2 linked regions of the Aliidongia dinghuensis genome follow. The protein of the gene in region 1 interacts with the protein of each later gene in a pairwise test. Links are inferred from orthologs where the notes say so. Each region holds a gene or a part of one and is shown on either strand. Other genes may lie near its edges. The genes, in order: IEY58_RS30285 and def.

Region 1 (6,325 bases):
CTACCGACAAGATATTTCCGCGGCGTCATGTAGTTACCACTCGAATCAAGGAGACTGCTATTTGGCGTCTGGTACCATGAATTAAGTTGCCAGTGTCGTAGAGTCGGGATGCTGACTAGGTTCTCGCCCGAGTTTATCAACTGCGTCGGTATTTCGCCGCTGCGCCCCGATGCCTGCTCGACGATGTGATGCACGTCGTAGCCGCGGCGCGCCGGGCCTTGGGCCGCCCGTTCGAGTTCGTCGAGCGGTTTCGGCGGGTCATTGTAGGCCCGGATATAGGGATAGTATTCATAGACCCATGCGGCGACCTGCGCCGCGTTCAGGGCTAGGCCGACCGGGCCGCCCGCTGCATCTTCGGCGGCTAGGATCACGGCGCGTTTCGCCGCCCAGCGCGCCAGCGCCTTGATGATCGGCCAGCGATAGGAGGCGCCGGGGTTCTCCGGCGGTACCGGCGGCGCGTCGTCGAAGAGCGGCGGGCCGCCATTGTGGCCGATGCCGGGGCGGTTCGGATCAGGACGCGGCACGCTCGACACCGACACGGCCGGCTTGTCGACCGGCCGAAACTGCCCGGGCCGGCCTTCATTCGCACCCGGCGGCCAGCGCGGATGCTTGTCGGAGTCCCAAACCCCCGCTTTGTCGAGCCAGTCGGCGGCCTCGGCGAAGCGGTCGAACATCGGTGCCAGGCCCAGAACGAAGTGCCGGTCCCAGAGCGGCATGCGTTTGGCGATCGGCGTGGCGGGCACGTCAATGCCGAGCCGGGCGGCGACCGCCCGCGCCAGCATGGCGCCCTCCGGCGACAAGGTGCCGGCCGGCGCACGGTCGAGGCTGGCTTGGGCGGCGGTCTCGTCGCCCACGGTCAGATATTCGGCGGCCCGCGCGACCTGCATCGGCACCGGCTGGCCGACGACTTCCGGCCCCATCAACTTACTCAGCCAAAAACGCAAGGCGTCGGGCGGGATCGGCCGGATGGTGCCGCCGCGCCGTTCGGTCAGCGGAATGCCCGGCCATAGCCAGACGGTTCCCGCCTTGGCGATGAGCAGCCAGTGCCGCGCCGGCGCACGACAAGGCGCCCGCGCGATCGAGAGGATCGGCATAAGAGGACTCTTCGGAATTTGGGCAAAAGAAAACCGCCGGAGGCGGGGCCAGCCGGCGGTTGGTTGCGGCGGGAAGCGCGCCTGGGCGCGCCTTCGCTATGTTCGGCTAGGAGACCGGATTAATTCGGAACGGTCAAGCGAATAGAACAAAAAAGGAACAAGCCTCGCGCCGCGCTCCGATTTGCGTCACAGATCGGTGGAGCGATGCCGGCGTAGGCTAAAGAGAGCGGAACCTGCGCAGTGGCTGGATGAGACTGGGCGAGGTGCTGCCGCTCAGCGCGCGCCCAGCCGCTTCTTCTCCGCCGGCTCCAGGTAATCCCGGTCCAACAGTTCCGCGATCTGCACCGCGTTCAAGGCCGCACCCTTGCGCAGATTGTCCGCCACGACCCAGAGCGTGAGGCCGTGCTTCACGGTCGGGTCCTTGCGGATGCGGGAGACGAACACAGCGTCCTCGCCGGCGCATTCCTGCGGGGTGACATAGCCCTCGTCGACCCGGTGGTCGATCACGGTGACGCCGGGGGCCGCCTTGAGCGCGGCGCGGGCGCGCTCGACCGAGATCTCGTCCTCGAACTCGACGTTGATCGCCTCGGCATGGCCGATGAACACCGGCACGCGCACGCAGGTGGCGCTCACCTGGATGTCGGGATCGAGGATCTTCCGCGTCTCGACCACCATCTTCCATTCTTCCTTGGTCGAGCCGTCTTCCATGAAGACGTCGATGTGCGGAATCACGTTGAAGGCGATACGCTTGGTGAACTGCTCCGGCTTGATCGGGTCGTTCACGTAGATGGCGCGGGTCTGGGTGAAGAGCTCGTCCATCGCCTCCTTGCCCTTGCCCGAGACCGACTGGTAGGTGGCGACGACCACCCGCTTGATGCGGGCGATGTCGTGCAGCGGCTTCAGCGCCACGACCATCTGGATGGTCGAGCAGTTCGGGTTGGCGATGATGTTGCGCTTGGTGTAGCGCGCGATCGCCTTGGGATTGACCTCGGGCACCACTAGCGGCACGTCCGGATCCATGCGGAACTGCGAGGTGTTGTCGATCACGACGGTGCCCGCGGCCGCGGCGCGCGGCGCATGCACGGCCGAAACCTTGGCGCCCGGCGAGAAGAGCGCGATGTCGATGCCCTTGAAGCTGAACGTGTCGAGCGCCTGGACCTTGAGCGTATCGTCCTCGCCCCACGACACTTCCGAGCCGATCGAGCGGGTGGAGGCGAGCGCCACCACGTCGTCGACCGGGAACTCGCGCTCGTGCAAGGTGGTCAGCATCTCGCGGCCGACATTGCCGGTGGCGCCGACGACGGCAACCCGATAGCCCATGACGAATTCCTCGACCCAGAATGACAAGAAGTGACACACTAAACGCGCCTCGCCGACGCGAAACAAGACGTGAGGAATCATGGCCGACCTGACCCACCGCGATGGGGCGCTCGACTATCACGCATTCTGGCTGCGCTACCTCCGGGCCCACGCGAAGCCGGAGACGCGCGCGCTGCACTATTGCGGCAGTCTCTTGGCCCTTGCTGCGGTCGTGCTCGCGATCGCGAGCGGGGCTTGGCTCTGGCTGATCGCAGCCCCGCTCCTGGGCTACGGCTTCGCCTGGACCGCCCATTTCGGCGTCGAGCACAACAAGCCCGAGACCTTCGGCCATCCGTTCTGGTCGCTCATGAGCGACTACCGCATGCTGGGCCTGTTCCTGACGGGCCGCCTTGGCCCGCACTTGGCCGCGGCCGGCGTGCGGCCCGGCGCGTGATGGGGCTCGTGAGCGCCCGCATCCATCGTGCCATCCAGCACCGCTCGCCGATCGTCGGGATCGAGGTGCTGAGCCTCACCTCGAACCTGGCCTTTCCGCGCCATGTCCATGATCATCTCGGCATCGGCGTCATCGCCGAGGGCGGGCATCGGTCCTGGAGCGACATCGGCGCCGTCGAGGCGGTGGCCGGCGAGATCATCATGGTCAATCCGGGCGAGATGCACGATGGCCTGCCGGTCGCCGGCCATATTCGCTCCTGGCGCATGCTGTGTTTCGAGCCGGATCTGGTCGCGCGCGAGTTGGCCGACGAGACGCCGCACCTGCCGGATGCAGTGCTGCCGATGGCGAGCGATCCCATGCTGGCGGCGCGGTTCCTGCGGCTGTTCGAACGCATGCGTGAGGCAGCGCCGGAAGCGCTTGCGGTCGAGGAAGGCGTGCTCGCGACCCTGATGCAGGTCATGCGCCGGCACGCGAGCCGGCCGATCGCGGTCGATCGCCGCTCGCCGGTCGTCGCCAAGGCGCAACGACGGATCGACGAGGCGCCGGAGCTGCCAGTGACATTGGCAGAGCTTGCCGCCCTTGCCGGCACCAGCCGGTTCCAGCTGCTGCGCGGCTTCGCGCGCGAGCTTGGCATCACGCCGCATGCCTATCTGGTGACGCGCCGGGTCGGGCTCGCGCGCCGGCTGATCAGGGCGGGCCATGCGCTCGCCGACGTCGCGGCCGCGGCCGGCTTCGCCGACCAGAGCCACCTGAACCGCGCCTTCGTGCGCCAATGCGGCGTCACACCCGGGCGCTATCGCGCGGCACTCGCCTGACCGCGCTGCAATTCTATCCAAGACCACGCGTCGGCCGCGGCGCCTAATCCCGCCCATCGACCAGCGGGGATGGAGCGGGCAAGATTGCGCGACGGCTATGTGCACGGCTACGCGCCGCGCGAGCAGCAGCGGCTGCAGGACCAGGCGCGTTCGCTCGCCGACCTGCTGCACCACGACACGGCCTATCCGGCCGGCGCCCGGGTGCTGGAGGTGGGGTGCGGCGTCGGCGCCCAGACCGTGACGCTCGCCCGGCGCAGCCCGGGGGCCGAGATCACCGCCGTCGACATCTCGGCCGTCTCGCTCGCCGAGGCTGAGCGGGCGGTCGAGGCGGCAGGCTTCGGCAACGTGCGCTTCCTCGAGGCCGATCTCTTCGACCTGCCGTTCGCGCCCGAAAGCTTCGACCATGTCTTTGCCTGCTTCGTGCTGGAGCATCTGGCCCAGCCGGCGGCGGCGCTCGAGCGCTTCATCCGGCTGGTGCGGCCGGGCGGGACCGTGACGGTGATCGAGGGCGACCATGGGCTCATCTGCTTCCATCCGGAGAGTGCGGCGGCCCGGGCGGCAATCGAGTGTCAGGCGGCGCTGCAGCGCGCGGTGGGCGGCGATGCCTTGATCGGCCGGCGGCTCTATCCGCTGCTCCGCGCGGCCGGGCTCGAAGCGGTGCGCGTGTCGCCGCGCATGGTCTATGTCGACGGCAGCCGGCCGGACCTGGCCGAGAGCTTCACGCGCGACACGTTCACCGCGATGATCGAGGGTGTCGCGACGCAAGCTGTCGAGGCCGGGCTCGCCGATGCTGCGCACTTTGCCGCCGGCGTCCGCGACCTGCACCGGACCGCCGAACCGGACGGCATGTTTACCTACACATTCTTCAAGGGCGTCGGCACCCGCCCGGCCTGAGGCGGGGCACATAGAAGAAACCGGCCGCCGGATCGCACCGGCGGCCGCTCTCTTGACCCGAAGCCTCGATCAGAAGCTAAGGCGCAGCTTCGCTGTCGCCTGATAGTCGTTGCCGTCGCTGCGGCTGGTCGTGGCGTTGAAGTCGACGAGCGCGCTCATGTTGGCGCCCATGCCGATGTCGACGCCGCCGCCGATGCGCACGGAGTCGCGCGCCGGCGTGTCGAGCAGTGTCGCGTTCGTCAGGAGCGGCTGCGAGACGAGGCGGGTAATGATGTCGCGCGGCCCATCCTTGAACTCGTGGTCGTAGGTCACGCGCAGGTGCGGCGACAGGCTGACCTCGCCGAAGCCGGCGGTGAAGGACAGCTGGCCGCCGAATGCGCCGACCAGCGTGTCGAAGTTCTGATGGTCGACCTGCTGGTTCATGCCGTCGGCGCCGCTTTCGCTGTAGCCGTCGATGCGGATGTTGGCGTAACGCACCTCGCCGACCGGGCCGAGATGGACGCCGCCCACATCGAAGACATAGCCGGTCTCGAACTTGAGGCCGGCCGTGCGGCCCTGGCTCGTCGCCGCCGCCACTTCGCCTACGACGAAGGTATTGCGGTTGAGCTTGCCCCAGCTGTCGCCGACATAGGTGCCACCAAGCGTGCCGTAGAAGCCGCCCTGGAAGTATGTGGCGTAGAGCGCGCCCTGGTAACTGTCGAGATCGGCCTCGCCCATGCTGCCGTGCAGGTCGCCCTTGGTCGTGCCATAGCCGAACAGGCCGCCCGCGACCAGGTTGGGCGTGATCCGATAGTCGAGGCCGGCATAGACATTGTCGGCAGTGTAGTTGAAGCCGGCCGCCGTTGTGCGGTCATCGCGCTTGCCCCAGCCGTGGGTGCCGGAGACGAAGGCGGCGAACGGCTTGTCCGGGTTGGCGATGCCACTGCCGCCGCCTGTGCCGCCGAGGTCGGAGAGGAGGAGCCCAGAAGCGCCGTCGCGCAGCGCCTGGGTGCGGCTGGTGATGGCGTCGAACGTGTTCTGGATGGCGATGATGGCGAGCTCGCCTTGCGCACCGACCACGGTCGGGGCATCGATCGTGGACGCGAAATATTGCGCGAGCAGCGCGTGGCTCTGTTCGGTCGGATGCACGCCATCCCAGAACAGGTACGGCAGCTTCTGCGCGACGCAGGCGGCGTTGAGCAGGCATTGCTGGGTCGTGTTGGTGACGCCGAACTTGGTCGGGTCGGCCAGCACCTGGGCGTTGAGCGCACTCACGTCCACGACGATGATGTTGACGTGGTACTGCGCCTGCAAAGCGGCGAGTGCGGTCGGCAGCAGCTGGTTGTGGATCGTCGAGATCTGGGTCGCGGTCGCCGAGTTGGTCGGACTGGTATTAAAGTCCGGCGTGGCACCCAGATTCGGCAAGTTCGGCACGACGAAATTGGTGACGCCGGCCTGGGCGAGGCGCGTCACGTCGGCCACGATATTGCCAACGGTCGTGTTGACCTGCGTCTGCAAGGCCGCCGTCTGCTGGGAGGTCGGCAGGGCTTGGATGCCGGGCAGCGCGCCAAAATAGTCGTTGGCGCCGGCCCAGACGACGGTCAGATCGCGGGCGCCAGGGTGCGGATTGGTCGCGAGATAACGGTCGATCTCCTGCGACACGCCGGCATTGGGCAGGCCGCCGATATTGCCGGTGCCGGCCTGGGCGCCGCCGATGGCGTAGTCGGTGAAGTTCCCCGCCGGGACGCTGAGCAGCCCGTTCAGGTACTCGGCATAGACCGGCCCGTTCG
Region 2 (12,527 bases), on another replicon or contig:
TGTGATGGCGTCGCGCAGCACCCGCGCATTCCCTCTCGCCGTTTCGGGGATTTTCCGGAACCGGAGGTCGATCACATCCCGGATCGCTCGCCCTTGCTTAGCGTGCCCGCGGTTAACCAGCTGTTAAGGGGATCGGCTCCGGGTCGACCAGCAGGAACGCGCCATGGCCGCCGGGCAGGATGGCATGGGGCACGCCGGCCGGGATCAGCTGGAAATCCCCGGCGGCCAGCCGGATCGGCGTGCGGTCCAGCGTGAGCGTGATCTCGCCGTCCAGCATCAAGAGGCCTTCGGCATAGTCCGGATGGGTTTCGGTCGGCAGCCCTGCGGGCTCGACGCGGAATAGCTTCAGGCCGATGTCCTGGATCTGCGCCAGACGCAGGCTGCGCCAGCCGTCGCCGAGGCCGGCCGCCAGTCGGGTGAGATCCCTGAACGTGGTCTCCCTGAACGTGGTCTCGGGCGTGCTCATTGGTCTTCTCCCCCCGCTGTGTCTCGCGACATAGATGACAGGCATTCGGGCGGGAAGCACAACCGACCGACGCGCAAGGCCGGATGCGGCCAACGCCCCTCGACAATCCCAGCGAAACCGTGAAGAACGGTCGGGCTCACCAGGAGGGCCCCAGGGATCTTGTCCGCCGACGCTGCTTCTATGCTGTATCATCCAGCCGTTGACCACGGCGGGGCGCTCGACCGTGCGATCGCCCGGTTCGGCGGCGTGCGCTCGGACTGGATCGATCTTTCGACCGGCATCAATCCTTGGCCCTATCCTGTGCCGGCGCTGCCGGCCGATGCCTGGACCCGGCTGCCGGACGAGCGCGGGCTCGCCGACCTCGCCGCCGCCGCGCGCGATTTCTACGGCGCGCCGGCCGAAGCGCCGCTCGTGGCGGCGCCCGGCTCCCAGGCGCTGATCCAGCTCCTGCCGCGCCTCGTGCCGCCGGGCGAGGTTGCAATCGTGGCGCCGACCTATGCCGAGCACGCCCGCTGCTGGGCGGTCGCCGGCCATCATGTGCGCACGATCGGCGCGGAGGCGCTGGAACGGGATCCGGCCGATGTGCTGGTCGTGGTCAACCCGAACAATCCCGACGGCTCCGTGCTGAGGCCGGGGCAGCTTGCGGCGCTTGCTCAGGCGCAGGCGGCGCGCGGCGGCCTGCTCGTCGTCGACGAGGCCTTCGCCGAGGTGGTGCCGGCGGCGAGTCTGACGCCTTGGGCCGGAATGCCGGGGCTCGTCCTCCTGCGCTCGTTCGGTAAGTTCTTCGGCCTGGCCGGCCTGCGTCTCGGCTTCGCATTCGGTCCGGCCGATCTGGTCCAGTGTATGAATGCCGCGTTCGGCCCCTGGGCAGTCGCCGGCCCGGCGCTCGCGGTCGGCCGGACGGCGCTGGCCGATCGCGCCTGGGCCGCGGCGACGCGATCCCGGCTCGCCGAGGCGGCGCGGGCGCATGATGACATCCTGTCGGCGGCCGGGCTCGCGCCTGCCGGCGGCACCGATCTCTTCCGGCTGGCGCGGTTTGCCGACGCCGGGCCGCTCGCCGACCGGCTCGGCCGGCACCATATCCTCGTCCGCCGCTTCATCGACCGGCCCGACCGGCTGCGCTTCGGCCTGCCGCCCGATGCGGCGGCTGAAGCCCGGCTCGTCGCCGCCCTTTGCAACAAGGATTGATCCCCGCGATGCCGCTGCCCCCACATGAGATCGAGGCCTGGGTGTTCGATCTCGACAACACGCTCTACCCGGCTGGATCGAACCTGTTCGCGCAGATCGCGGAGCGCATGAGCGAGTACATCATGCGGCTGCTCGGCGTCGACGCCGAGGCGGCGCTGGCCGAGCGCAAGCGCCTGTTCCAGGCCTATGGCACGACCATGCGCGGGCTCATGACCGAACATGCAATCGACCCGCATTCGTTTCTCGCCCATGTCCACGACATCGACCTCACGGTGATCGAGCCGGCGCCGGCGCTCGATGCGGCGCTCGACGGCCTGTCGGGCCGAAAGCTCGTCTTCACCAACGGCTCCGTCCGGCATGCCGAGCGCGTGCTGGAACGGCTCGGCATCGCCCGGCATTTCGAGGTGCTGTTCGACATCGCCGCCGCCGAGTTCCAGCCGAAGCCGCACCCGAGCGGCTATCAGAAGCTGATCGATCTGCATGCCGTGGTGCCGGCCCGGGCGGCCATGGTCGAAGACATGGCACGCAACCTGGAACCGGCGGCAGCACTCGGCATGCTGACGCTCTGGGTGCGCTCGCCGCTCGACTGGCAGCGGGAAGGGGCGGACGAGCCCTATGTGCATTACCAGACCGATGATCTGACCGGCTGGCTCGAGACCCACGGCCGCGGCTCTGGTGCGGCGCCAGATCGGGGTGGGCCTGCGTCGCGGCCGGGTTGACAGGCGCGCCGGCCGGCCGCCATGGTTTCGCCCTCCCTCATCGCAACAGTCAAGATTGACCGCCATGACCGCGCACCTGCTTGAAGCCGCCATCGATGCGGCCTGGGAAGCCCGCGACACGATCTCGCCTGCCACGACCGGCGACGTCGCCGATGCCATCCGCAAGGCACTCGAGCTCCTCGACAATGGCGAGGCGCGCGTCGCCGAGCCGGTCGACGGCGGCTGGAAGGTCAATCAGTGGCTGAAGAAGGCGGTGCTGCTGTCGTTCCGCCTGCAGGCCAACGTGATCATGCCGGGTGGCGCCAGCGACCCGAGCCTGGGCCAGGGCGTCTGGTGGGACAAGGTGCCCTCCAAGTTCGCCGGCTGGTCGGCGCAGCGCTTCGAGGCGGCGGGCTTCCGCTGCGTGCCGGGCTCGGTCGTGCGCCAGTCCGCCTATATCGCGCCGAACGTCATCCTCATGCCGAGCTTCGTCAATGTCGGCGCCTATGTTGGCAGCGGCACGATGGTCGACACCTGGGCCACCGTCGGCTCCTGCGCCCAGGTCGGCCGCAACGTCCATCTGTCGGGCGGCGTCGGCTTGGGCGGCGTCTTGGAGCCGCTGCAGGCCGATCCGGTCATCATCGAGGATGACTGCTTCATCGGCGCGCGCAGCGAGGTGGTCGAAGGCGTGCGCGTCGAGCGTGGCTCCGTGCTCTCCATGGGCGTGTTCATCAGCGCGTCGACCAAGATCATCGACCGGACGACCGGCGAGGTCTTCATCGGCCGCGTGCCGGCCTATTCGGTCGTGGTGCCGGGCTCGCTCCCCGGCAAGCCGCTGCCCGACGGCTCGCCCGGCCCGAACCTCGCCTGCGCGGTGATCGTGAAGCGGGTCGACGCCCAGACCCGCTCCAAGACCTCGATCAACGAGCTGCTGCGGGCATGAGCCAGGCGCTCGATCCGGTCGGCCTCGCCGCCGACCTGATCCGCCGGCCGAGCGTCACGCCGGCCGACGCCGGCGCGCTCGATGTGCTGGCGTCGGCGCTCGAAGGCGTGGGCTTCACCTGCACGCGGCTGCCGTTCAGCGAGCCCGGCACGCCCGACATTCTGAACCTGTTCGCCAAGATCGGCACCGGCGGACGGCATTTCTGCTTCGCCGGCCATACGGACGTGGTGCCGGCCGGCGATCCCCAGTCCTGGAGCGTCGATCCGTTTGGCGGCGTGGTCCGCGACGGCTTGCTCTTGGGCCGCGGGGCTGCCGACATGAAGGGGGCGATCGCCTGCTTCGCAGCGGCTGCTGCCCAATTCGTGGCGAAGCGAGGCGCCGATTTCGGCGGGACGATCAGCCTGCTCATCACCGGCGACGAGGAAGGGCCGGGGATCAACGGCACGGTCAAGATGCTGGACTGGCTCGAGGCCCGGGGCGAGACGCTCGACGCCTGCGTGGTGGGCGAGCCGACCAACGCCCGAATGCTCGGCGACATGGTCAAGATCGGCCGGCGCGGCAGCCTGACCGGGCATCTGACGGTCCAAGGCATCGGTGGCCATACCGCCTATCCGCACCTGGCCGACAACGCCGCCCATCGGCTCGTCGCCATGCTGACGGCGCTTATCGCGCAGCCGCTCGACCAGGGCACGGAGCATTTCCAGGCCTCGACCCTGCAGATCTCGACCATCGACGTCGGCAATCCCGCGACCAACGTCATTCCGGCGACGGCGCGCGCCAGCTTCAACATCCGCTTCAACGACGGTTGGAGCGGCGCCGGGCTCGAGGAATGGCTCCGGCGCACGCTCGACGGCGTCGGCGGCCACTATGAGCTCGAGGTCAAGGTCAGCGGCGAATCCTTCCTGACGCCGCCCGGCGCCGTCGCAGCTCTCATCGCCGACGCGGCCGAAGCGGAAATCGGACGGCGGCCCGAGTACAGCACAACCGGCGGCACGTCGGACGCGCGCTTCATCCGGCGCCTCTGCCCGGTCGCGGAGTTCGGCCTGGTCGGCCTCACCATGCACAAGGCCGACGAGGCGGTGCCGGTCGCCGACATCGCGGTGCTGACGCGGATCTATCTGGGCGTGCTCGAGCGCTTCTTCGCCGGATGAACCCGCCCGACGCTGCGCCGGTCCGATCCGAAACCGTCCGCTCGCTCGCCGGCGCGCTGCGCTTCCTGAAGTTCGACCTGCGCGCGATTGCCGCGTTCGATCCCTCGACCGGAGCGGCGATCCGGTCGTTCATGGCGGCGCTTTATGGCGTGCCGATCTATGCCGGCCTGCTGGCGCTCGACCTGCTGCAGGCCGAGAAGCAACCCGCCGACCTCGGGGTCTACGCGCTCGTCCAGTTGATCGCCTATATCGCCCGCACGGCGGCCTTTCCGCTGGCCGTCCTGGGGCTGGCGCGCATCCTCGGGCATGTCGAGCAATGGCCGCTGTTCGTCACGGCGATGAACTGGTTCGGCCTCGTGCAGATCACCGTGCAGCTGGCCGCCACCATTCTCGATCAATCCGGCATCCTGGGGGCCACCGGGTCGGTGCTGGCCCAGGTCGTGCTGCTCTATCTGCTGACGGCCGAGGCCTTCGTCGCTTGGGCAGCGCTCAGCGCGCCGGCGCTCGCCGGCTTCGCCGTCGTGCTACTCGACATCGTCATCGGTGTCGGTATCGACAAGATCGCGACTTTCCTGCTCTAGCATCGCCTCCGCGGGATATCCGACCCGCGTCAGGTAGAGCCCGTCCGGCGGTGCCGTCGGGCCCGCAGCCGACCGGTCGCGCGCGTCGAGCGCCCGCTTGACGTCGTCGGGCCGCCATTGGCCGGCCCCCACCAGCTTCAACGTGCCGACGATGTTGCGCACCTGGTGATGCAGGAACGAGCGCGCCTCGGGCACGATCCGGATCTCGTCGCCGACGCGGCTGATCGCGAGGCGGTCGAGCGTCTTCATCGGCGATTTCGCCTGGCACTCCGCGGCACGGAAGCTGGTGAAATCATGATGGCCGATGAGATGGGCGGCGCCCTCTATCATGGCATCGACGTCGAGCGCCACCGGCACGTGCCAGACATGGTTCCGTTCGACGGCCGGCGGCGCCCGACGATTGAGGATGCGGTAGAGATAGGCCCGATGATTGGCCGAGAGCCGGGCGTGGAACGTGTCAGGCACGCGCTCGGCCGCGATGACGGCGACGGCGGCCGGCTTCACGTGATGATTGATGGCACTCATCACGACGTAGGGGCGATAGTCGCGCTCCAGGTCGACATGGGCGACCTGGCCGGTCGCATGCACCCCGGCATCGGTCCGCCCGGCGCCCTGCACGAAGGCACAGGCACCGCTGAAGCGCTCGACTGCGGTTTCCAGGATCTCCTGGACCGACGGGCCCATCGGCTGGCGTTGCCAGCCGAGCAGGCCAGTGCCGTCGTACTCGATGGTCAGTTTGTAGCGGGGCACGGCAGCACCTCGCCCGCTGCAATCCGGGTGCCGTTCAGGAACGCGCGCCGCTCGACCGGCGCGCGGCCCGGCCGCTGCAGCAGGGTGGGTCTCAGCACGCCCGTGCCGCAGGCGATGCCCAGATCATCGTCGATTACGGTGCTGGGCGCGCCGTCACCGGCCTCCGGCTGGGCTGCCAGCACCTTGATGCGCTCGCCCTGATGCTCGAACCAGACGCCGGGCCAGGGATTGAGCGCGCGGATCTTGCGGTCGAGCGCGGCGGCATCCTCGCGGAAGTCGAGCGCGCCCTCCTCGCGGGTGAGCTTCGCCGCGTAGGTAACGCCGTCCTCCGGCTGCGGTTCGGGTACGAGCGTGCCGGCCGCCACGCCATCGAGCGCCGGCACGATCAGCTCGGCGCCGAGGGCCGCGAGGGCATCGTGCAGGCTCTCGGCCGTCGTTTCAGGGCCGATCGGCACGGTGCCCCTCAAGAGCATGGCGCCGGTGTCGAGCCCGACGTCCATCTGCATGATCGTGATGCCCGTCGCCGGATCGCCGGCCATGATGGCGCGCTGGATGGGTGCTGCCCCGCGCCAGCGCGGCAAGAGCGAGCCATGGACGTTGAGGCAGCCGAGCCGCGGCGCCTCCAGGATCGCGCGCGGCAGGATCAGGCCGTAGGCCGCGACCACGGCAGCATCGAGCCCGAGTGCCGCGAATGCTGCCTTCTCCTCCTCGGGCTTGAACGAGACCGGATGCCGGACCGGCAGGCCCAGCGCCTCCGCGCGGGCCTGGACCGGCGAGGGCTGCGTCTTGTGGCCCCGGCCGGTCGGGCGCGGCGGCTGGCAATAGACGGCTGCGATCTCGTACCCGGCCCGGACGAGCCCCCCCAGCACCGGGACGGCGAAATCCGGCGTACCCATGAAGGCGAGGCGGAGCGGGGTGCTGACCATCGTCGGCTTACTCGCCGTCTTCGGCCTTCTGCTTCTTCAGCTTGGCGAGCTTGCGCATGATCATGTTGCGCTTCAGCGCCGATAGGTAGTCGACGAACAGCACGCCGTTCAGGTGATCGATCTCGTGCTGCACGCAGGTCGCGAGCAGGCCGTCGGCCTCGAGCTCCTGGCGCTTGCCGTCCCGGTCGAGGTAGCGGACCTTGACCTCGGCCGGCCGCGTGATGTCGGCATATTGCTCCGGCAGCGACAGGCAGCCCTCGTTGTAGGTCGAGAGTTCGTCCGACTGCCAGAAGACCTCGGGGTTGGCCATGCCCATCGGCCGCGGCGGCTCGCCCTCGCGCGCCACGTCCAGCACCAGCACGCGCTGCAGCACGCCCACCTGGTTGGCCGCGAGCCCGATGCCGGGGGCGGCGTACATCGTCTCCAGCATGTCGTCCATCAGGCGGCGGATCGAGTCGTCGACCTGCTCGATCGGCTTTGCCTTCGCCTTCAAGACGGGATCGGGAGCAAGGACGATGGGCAACTTGGCCATGGAAAGTCGGACTCGTTGGGATTGCTGGACTTCTGTCGGCAGAGGTATGGCTTTCGCCGGTTTGGGTCAAGCAGCCGCTGTCGCGGCCGCCCGCACGGCTGCTATCGTCCGCCGACAGAACGATCGGAGCGGGACCAAGGAACGATGGACGGGCTGACGGTGGCGATCGCCGCGATCGCCGGATTGGCGCTGGGCTTCCTCGCGGCGCTGTGGCGCGGCGGACGGGCGCGGGCGGCGCTGGAGGCGTCGCTCGGCGAGGCGCGTGCCGCGGCGGAGATCGCCGAGAGCCGCCGGCTCGACCTGCAGGCGGCGCTCGATCGCGCTCACGAGGGCGAGGCCTCAGCACGCGCCGCGGCGCATCGGGCCGAGACCGACGCGGCCCTCGCGCGTCAGCAGGCCGAGAGCATCCGCCAGCAGATGGCTGACTGGGAGAAGACGCGGACCGAGTTCCTGGAGACGACGAAGGCCGGCGTGTTCCAGACGGCGCAGCAGATATCGAGCAAGCTGCTCGAGGACCACAAGCGCGAGACGGCCGAGGCGAAGCTGGCGGCCGAGAAGCAGCTGGCCCAGACGACGGCGGCGCTCCGGCAGGAGGTGCAGGCGCTGGGCGACGGCGTCTCGCAGCTGAAGGGCCAGGTGACCGAGAAGGCGCAGATGATCGACACGATCCAGCGCGCGCTCTCGAGCCCGGGCGGTGCCGGCTACTTCGCCGAGATCGGCCTCGCCAACACGCTGAAATCCTTCGGGCTCGAGCAGGGGCGGGACTTCGTGCTGCAGCAGACCGTCTATGGCGCCGAGGCCGAGCGCAAGCTCAGGCCCGACGCCATCGTCTTCCTGCCGGGCGACGCGGTGCTGGTGATCGATTCCAAGGCGTCGAAGCATCTCCTCGACCTGGCCGAGGCGGAGGGGACGGCCGGCGAGGCGGTGGCCTATCAGAGCCTCGCCCGCACCATGAACCAGCATCTCAAGGACCTGGCCGACAAGGATTATCGCGGCGCCGTGCAGTCGGGCTTCCGCAAGTCAGGCCGCGAGGGCGAGGTGAGCCGCGTGCTCTCGGTCATGTATCTGCCGAACGAGGCGGCGATCGAGAAGCTGGGTCGGGCCGATCCCGACTTCGCGCGCAAGGCCGCGGACGTGCAGATCATTCCGGCAGGTCCCTCAGGCCTCGCCTGCATTATCGGCTTCGCCGCGGTCGAGATCAGCCTGATGCGCCAGATCGAAAACCAGGCGCGCATCGTCGGTGCCGCGGAAAAGCTGCTCGAGAGCCTGTCGGTCGCGGTCGGTCACGCAGCCTCGGTCGGGCGCGGCATCAAGCAGGCGGCGGACGGCTTCGCCAAGCTGACCGGCACGCTCAACGGGCGCCTGCTGCCCCGCGCGCGGCAGATGCAGCAGCTGGGACTCCGGCCCGGCAAGCCGGTGCCGGGCAATCTCGGCGCCTATCAGGTGGTCGATGCCGGCGCCGACAGTCTGATCGAGGGCGAGGCGCTCGACCTCGCCGAGGACGCAGCGCTCATCGCGCCGAACGGGAGCAGCAAGCCATGACGGAGCGGCGGTCCTTCGCCCCGCGCGACCCGGACTTCGCGGCGCGCGTCACCGCGAGCTTCGAGCGCCAGGGCATCATGGCGCATCTGGGCGCACGCCTCTCCCGCATCGAGCCGGGCTTCTGCGAGATCGTGCTGCCCTATCGCCCGGAGCTCAGCCAGCAGCACGGCTATTTCCACGCGGGCGTCACCGGCACGATCGCCGATTCAGCGGGCGGCTATGCCGGGTTCACCCTGTTCCCGGCGGCAAGCTCGGTCCTGACCGTCGAGTTCAAGATCAACCTGCTGGCGCCGGCCGACGGCGATCTGCTGATCGCGACTGGCCGGGTCATCCGCTCCGGCCGGACGCTCACGGTTTGCGAGCTCGAGGTCGAAGTCGAGAAGGACGGCCGCCGCACCGCCTGCGCCCACGGGCTGCAGACGCTGATCACGGTCACGGACCGGCCCGATCATCCGGGCTGATCGGGTCCCGTTCAGCCGGGTTGCTCCAATTGAGTTGGATTCAATGCCGATCGTATTTGTGCGATGTTGATTCGATAAAGTATTTGCCTATAGCTCGCAAATATCGGAAATTTTATACGTACTTTGCTGCTCGGGTTTGCTCTGCAAGCGTCGGAGTTCGTTTTGCCGCACTTTGAAGAGAATTCTGCCCGCTTCTCGTGGGGTTCCGAGCGCTCGCCGGCTCAGTCCCCCGGCGGATGCCGCTGTTCCGCGAGGACGCGATGAAATCCGCCGATCTGCTGCAAGCGATCTCGGAGCATCGGCTCTACCTGGATGGCAAGCCGCACGGCCGGCTCCTCAATCTCAAGGGCGCCGCCCTTTCCGGGACTGATCTGTCAAAGCAGCGCCTGCAGTTCGCGCATCTCGCCGGCGCCGATCTCAGCCTCGCGATCCTGTCGCGCAGCAGCATCGACAATGCCGACCTGGGTGGTGCCAATCTCGCGGGGGCCAATCTCTCCCATGCCACGCTGGTCGGTGCCGATTTGCGCGGCGCCAACCTGCGCAAGGCCAATCTCCAAGGAGCCAATCTCGAGCAGGCCGACCTCGGGCCGGGGCAGGGCGTGATCCTCGTCGGCGGCGAGCGACGGGTGCGCGAGGCGCCGGCCGACCTGACGGGCGCCAACCTGCGGGGGACGCGGCTCGTGAGCGTCAAGGCGCCCGGGGCCAACTTCGGCTATGCGAACCTGACGGACGCCGATCTGGCGGGTGCCATGCTCGACGGCGCCAACCTGACCGGTACGGACCTTACGCGGGCGAATTTCACCGGCGCCTCGCTCCGGGCGACGCTGCTCAACAACGCGCGGGTCGATGCGGCGCGCTTCGACGGCGCCGATCTCCGGCGCGCCGAGCTGCGTAACGTCGACCTCGGCAAGGCGTCGTGCCAGGGCGTCGTCCTGAACGACGGCGAGCCGCCGCTCGACGACGAGAGCTTCCGGCTCCGGCTGTCCCAGCACATCGAATGGATCGTGACGAACGGCGTCGGCGGGCGCCGGCTTGATCTCAGCGGCGCGTCGCTCGCCGGCTTCAATCTCGCGCGGGCCGATCTTTCAGGCGCGAAGCTCACGGATTGCGACCTCTCCGGCGCCGACCTGCGCGGCGCCAAGCTCTGTCTGGCACAGCTCGACAAGGCGCGTCTGCGCGACTGTCAGCTGGCCGGTGCTGACCTGTCGGGCGCCTCGCTCGCCAAGGCCGATCTTGCCGGCGCCAGGCTCAACGGGGCGAGGCTCGGGCCGATGCCGATCCGCGGCACCGATGGCCGCTCGACCGGGCGGGATTGGCCGGCCGACCTGCGCGGGGCGAGCCTCGTACGGGCCGACCTCGGCGGCGCCGATCTGCGCCGTGCCCGGCTCGAGGGTGCCGACTTTACGGCGGCGGACCTGACGACCGCCGACCTGCGCGGCAGCGATTATATGAACGCGGTGCTCGGTGGCGCGAAACTGACCGGCGCCAGCTACGAAACGTGACGCGGCAATGCGGGGCGCGGGTCGCCTGGGCCTGCCGCGACCGAGGGCGGGGGTGAGGCGGTGGCCACTGGCGAGAGCGCCCACCGGCTCCTAGACTGCGCGAGACCCAATGACGGCGGCTCCTGTGGTCCCGGTTGATCTCGTTCCTGCGCTCGCCGCGCACCGGCTCATTCTCGAAGGGCGGCCGAACGGCCAGCGCCTGTCGATGCGGGGCGTCACGCTCACGGGCACCGATCTCGAGCGGCAGCGCCTGAGCCTGGCCATGCTTGCCGGTGCCGATCTCAGCCACGCGCGCCTTGCCCGCAGCTTCCTCGATGGGGCCGACCTGTTCGGTGCCAACCTGACCGGGGCCGATCTGACCGAGGCGACGATGATCGGCGCCGATCTGCGTGGCGCCACGCTCGCCAAGGCGCGGTTGCGCGGCACCAATCTCGAACGCGCCGATCTCCGGCCGGGCCAGCTCGTCGTCTGGCTGTCGACCCGACAGGTGTCGCGCAGCCAGTCCGCCGTGCTCGCCGGTGCCGATCTCAGCCGCGCCAAGCTCGTCGAGGCCGATCTGTCGCTGGCCGACCTCACGGGTGCCAACCTGCGCGGCGCCAATTTCCACAACACGATGCTGTTTGCGGCCAACCTGAACGGTGCCGACCTCAGCGGCGCCAATTTCGGGCGGGCGCGGCTCAAAGGGGCGCTGCTCAACAATTGCCGGATCGAGGGTGCGGATTTTCGCGGCGCCGACTTGCGCCAGGCGAAGCTGCGCAACACCGACCTGTCGGCGGCCCTCCTCGACGGCGCGCAGATCTCGGACGAGAGCAGCCGCGACCGGCGCGAGCCGCTGTCGGCGGTGCTCAAGGAGCTGCTGACGCTGCATCGCGAATGGATCGCGACCAACGGTGCCGCAGGCGCGCGGCTCGACCAGTCCAAGGCGGCACTGCACGGCACGAGCCTCGCCGGGTTCGATCTGTCCGGCGCGTGCTTTTCCGAGGCCGATCTGACGCTGGCCGATCTTGCCGACGCAAAGCTGTGCCTCGCTCAGTTCGATGGGGCGCGGCTCGGCCGCGCGCAGCTGACGGGTGCCGACCTGTCGGGCGCCAATCTGGCGGGCGCGGTACTCGACTTGGCCCACATGGCTGGGGCCAAGCTCGGCCCGATGGCGCTCCTCACGCCGGAAGGCAGGCCCGCCGGCCGCGACTGGCCGGTCGACTTGCGCGGGGCCTCGCTCAGAGGCGCCGATCTCCGCGGCGCGGACCTGCGCGGCGTGCGGCTCGAGGGCACCACGTTCGAGGGCGCCAATCTCGCTGGCGCCGACCTGCGCGGCGCCGACGTGCGGCAGGCCAATTTCACGGATGCTTCGCTCACGGGCGTGCTCCGCGATCACGGCTGACGGCGCCCGGGAAAGCCTGCGGGGGAAAGACGGCGGATGCCGCGAGCGCCGAGCCCGCGGCCGCGATCCACACGGTGGGCCAGGCACTCCATGCCAGCAGCACGGGGATGGCGAGCGGCGTCAGGAACAGGGTGAGGAAAGCGAAGCTGTTGCCGAGCGCCAGCGCGGTGCCGGCCCGGGCGGCGCCAGCCAGGCTCGCAAGCTCGGTAAAGGCGATGCCGTTCCAGGCCGAGGCGATCACGCCGCCGAAAGTCAGCAGGCTCACGCTCCACCACCACGCTGCGGGCCCAAGCGTCGCTGTGAGCAGGCCGAGGCTGAGGAATAGGCCGGCGCTCGCAAGCGCGCAGCCACGCAGGTAGGCGCGCCGGTTGCGGCGGCGGTCGGTCCAATGGCCGCTCCAGACCCG

Evidence for each region.
Region 2: the proteins of IEY58_RS30285 (region 1) and def interact in binary tests that used the Escherichia coli proteins (3 or more experiments, as listed by UniProt). The link is inferred for Aliidongia dinghuensis from one-to-one orthologs.

Annotation. Positions count from the first base shown.
Region 1 is NZ_BMJQ01000023.1:11,116-17,440, reverse strand. Bases 392-3,360 are described here. They hold IEY58_RS30285 (aspartate-semialdehyde dehydrogenase), read right to left. Parts: upstream 2,415-3,360; coding sequence 1,368-2,414; downstream 392-1,367. Other genes in these bases: IEY58_RS30275 (AraC family transcriptional regulator), read left to right, coding at 2,856-3,360; IEY58_RS30280 (DUF962 domain-containing protein), read left to right, coding at 2,494-2,847; IEY58_RS30290 (hypothetical protein), read right to left, coding at 392-1,094. Also shown: more of IEY58_RS30290, read right to left, coding at 1-391; more of IEY58_RS30275, read left to right, coding at 3,361-3,662; IEY58_RS30270 (methyltransferase domain-containing protein), read left to right, coding at 3,747-4,556; IEY58_RS30265 (autotransporter domain-containing protein), read right to left, coding at 4,626-6,325.
Region 2 is NZ_BMJQ01000003.1:78,905-91,431, reverse strand. The notes cover bases 5,474-8,256. They hold def (peptide deformylase), read right to left. Parts: upstream 7,236-8,256; coding sequence 6,711-7,235; downstream 5,474-6,710. Other genes in these bases: IEY58_RS06360 (DNA recombination protein RmuC), read left to right, coding at 7,380-8,256; fmt (methionyl-tRNA formyltransferase), read right to left, coding at 5,759-6,703; truA (tRNA pseudouridine(38-40) synthase TruA), read right to left, coding at 5,474-5,777. Also shown: IEY58_RS06410 (DUF2336 domain-containing protein), read right to left, coding at 1-21; IEY58_RS06405 (cupin domain-containing protein), read right to left, coding at 113-466; threonine-phosphate decarboxylase CobD, read left to right, coding at 647-1,654; IEY58_RS06395 (pyrimidine 5'-nucleotidase), read left to right, coding at 1,663-2,373; dapD (2,3,4,5-tetrahydropyridine-2,6-dicarboxylate N-succinyltransferase), read left to right, coding at 2,438-3,295; dapE (succinyl-diaminopimelate desuccinylase), read left to right, coding at 3,292-4,446; IEY58_RS06380 (hypothetical protein), read left to right, coding at 4,443-5,027; more of truA, read right to left, coding at 4,971-5,473; more of IEY58_RS06360, read left to right, coding at 8,257-8,777; IEY58_RS06355 (PaaI family thioesterase), read left to right, coding at 8,774-9,238; IEY58_RS06350 (pentapeptide repeat-containing protein), read left to right, coding at 9,499-10,740; IEY58_RS06345 (pentapeptide repeat-containing protein), read left to right, coding at 10,850-12,121; IEY58_RS06340 (MFS transporter), read right to left, coding at 12,093-12,527. UniProt on the Escherichia coli protein: Removes the formyl group from the N-terminal Met of newly synthesized proteins. Requires at least a dipeptide for an efficient rate of reaction. N-terminal L-methionine is a prerequisite for activity but the enzyme has broad specificity at other positions.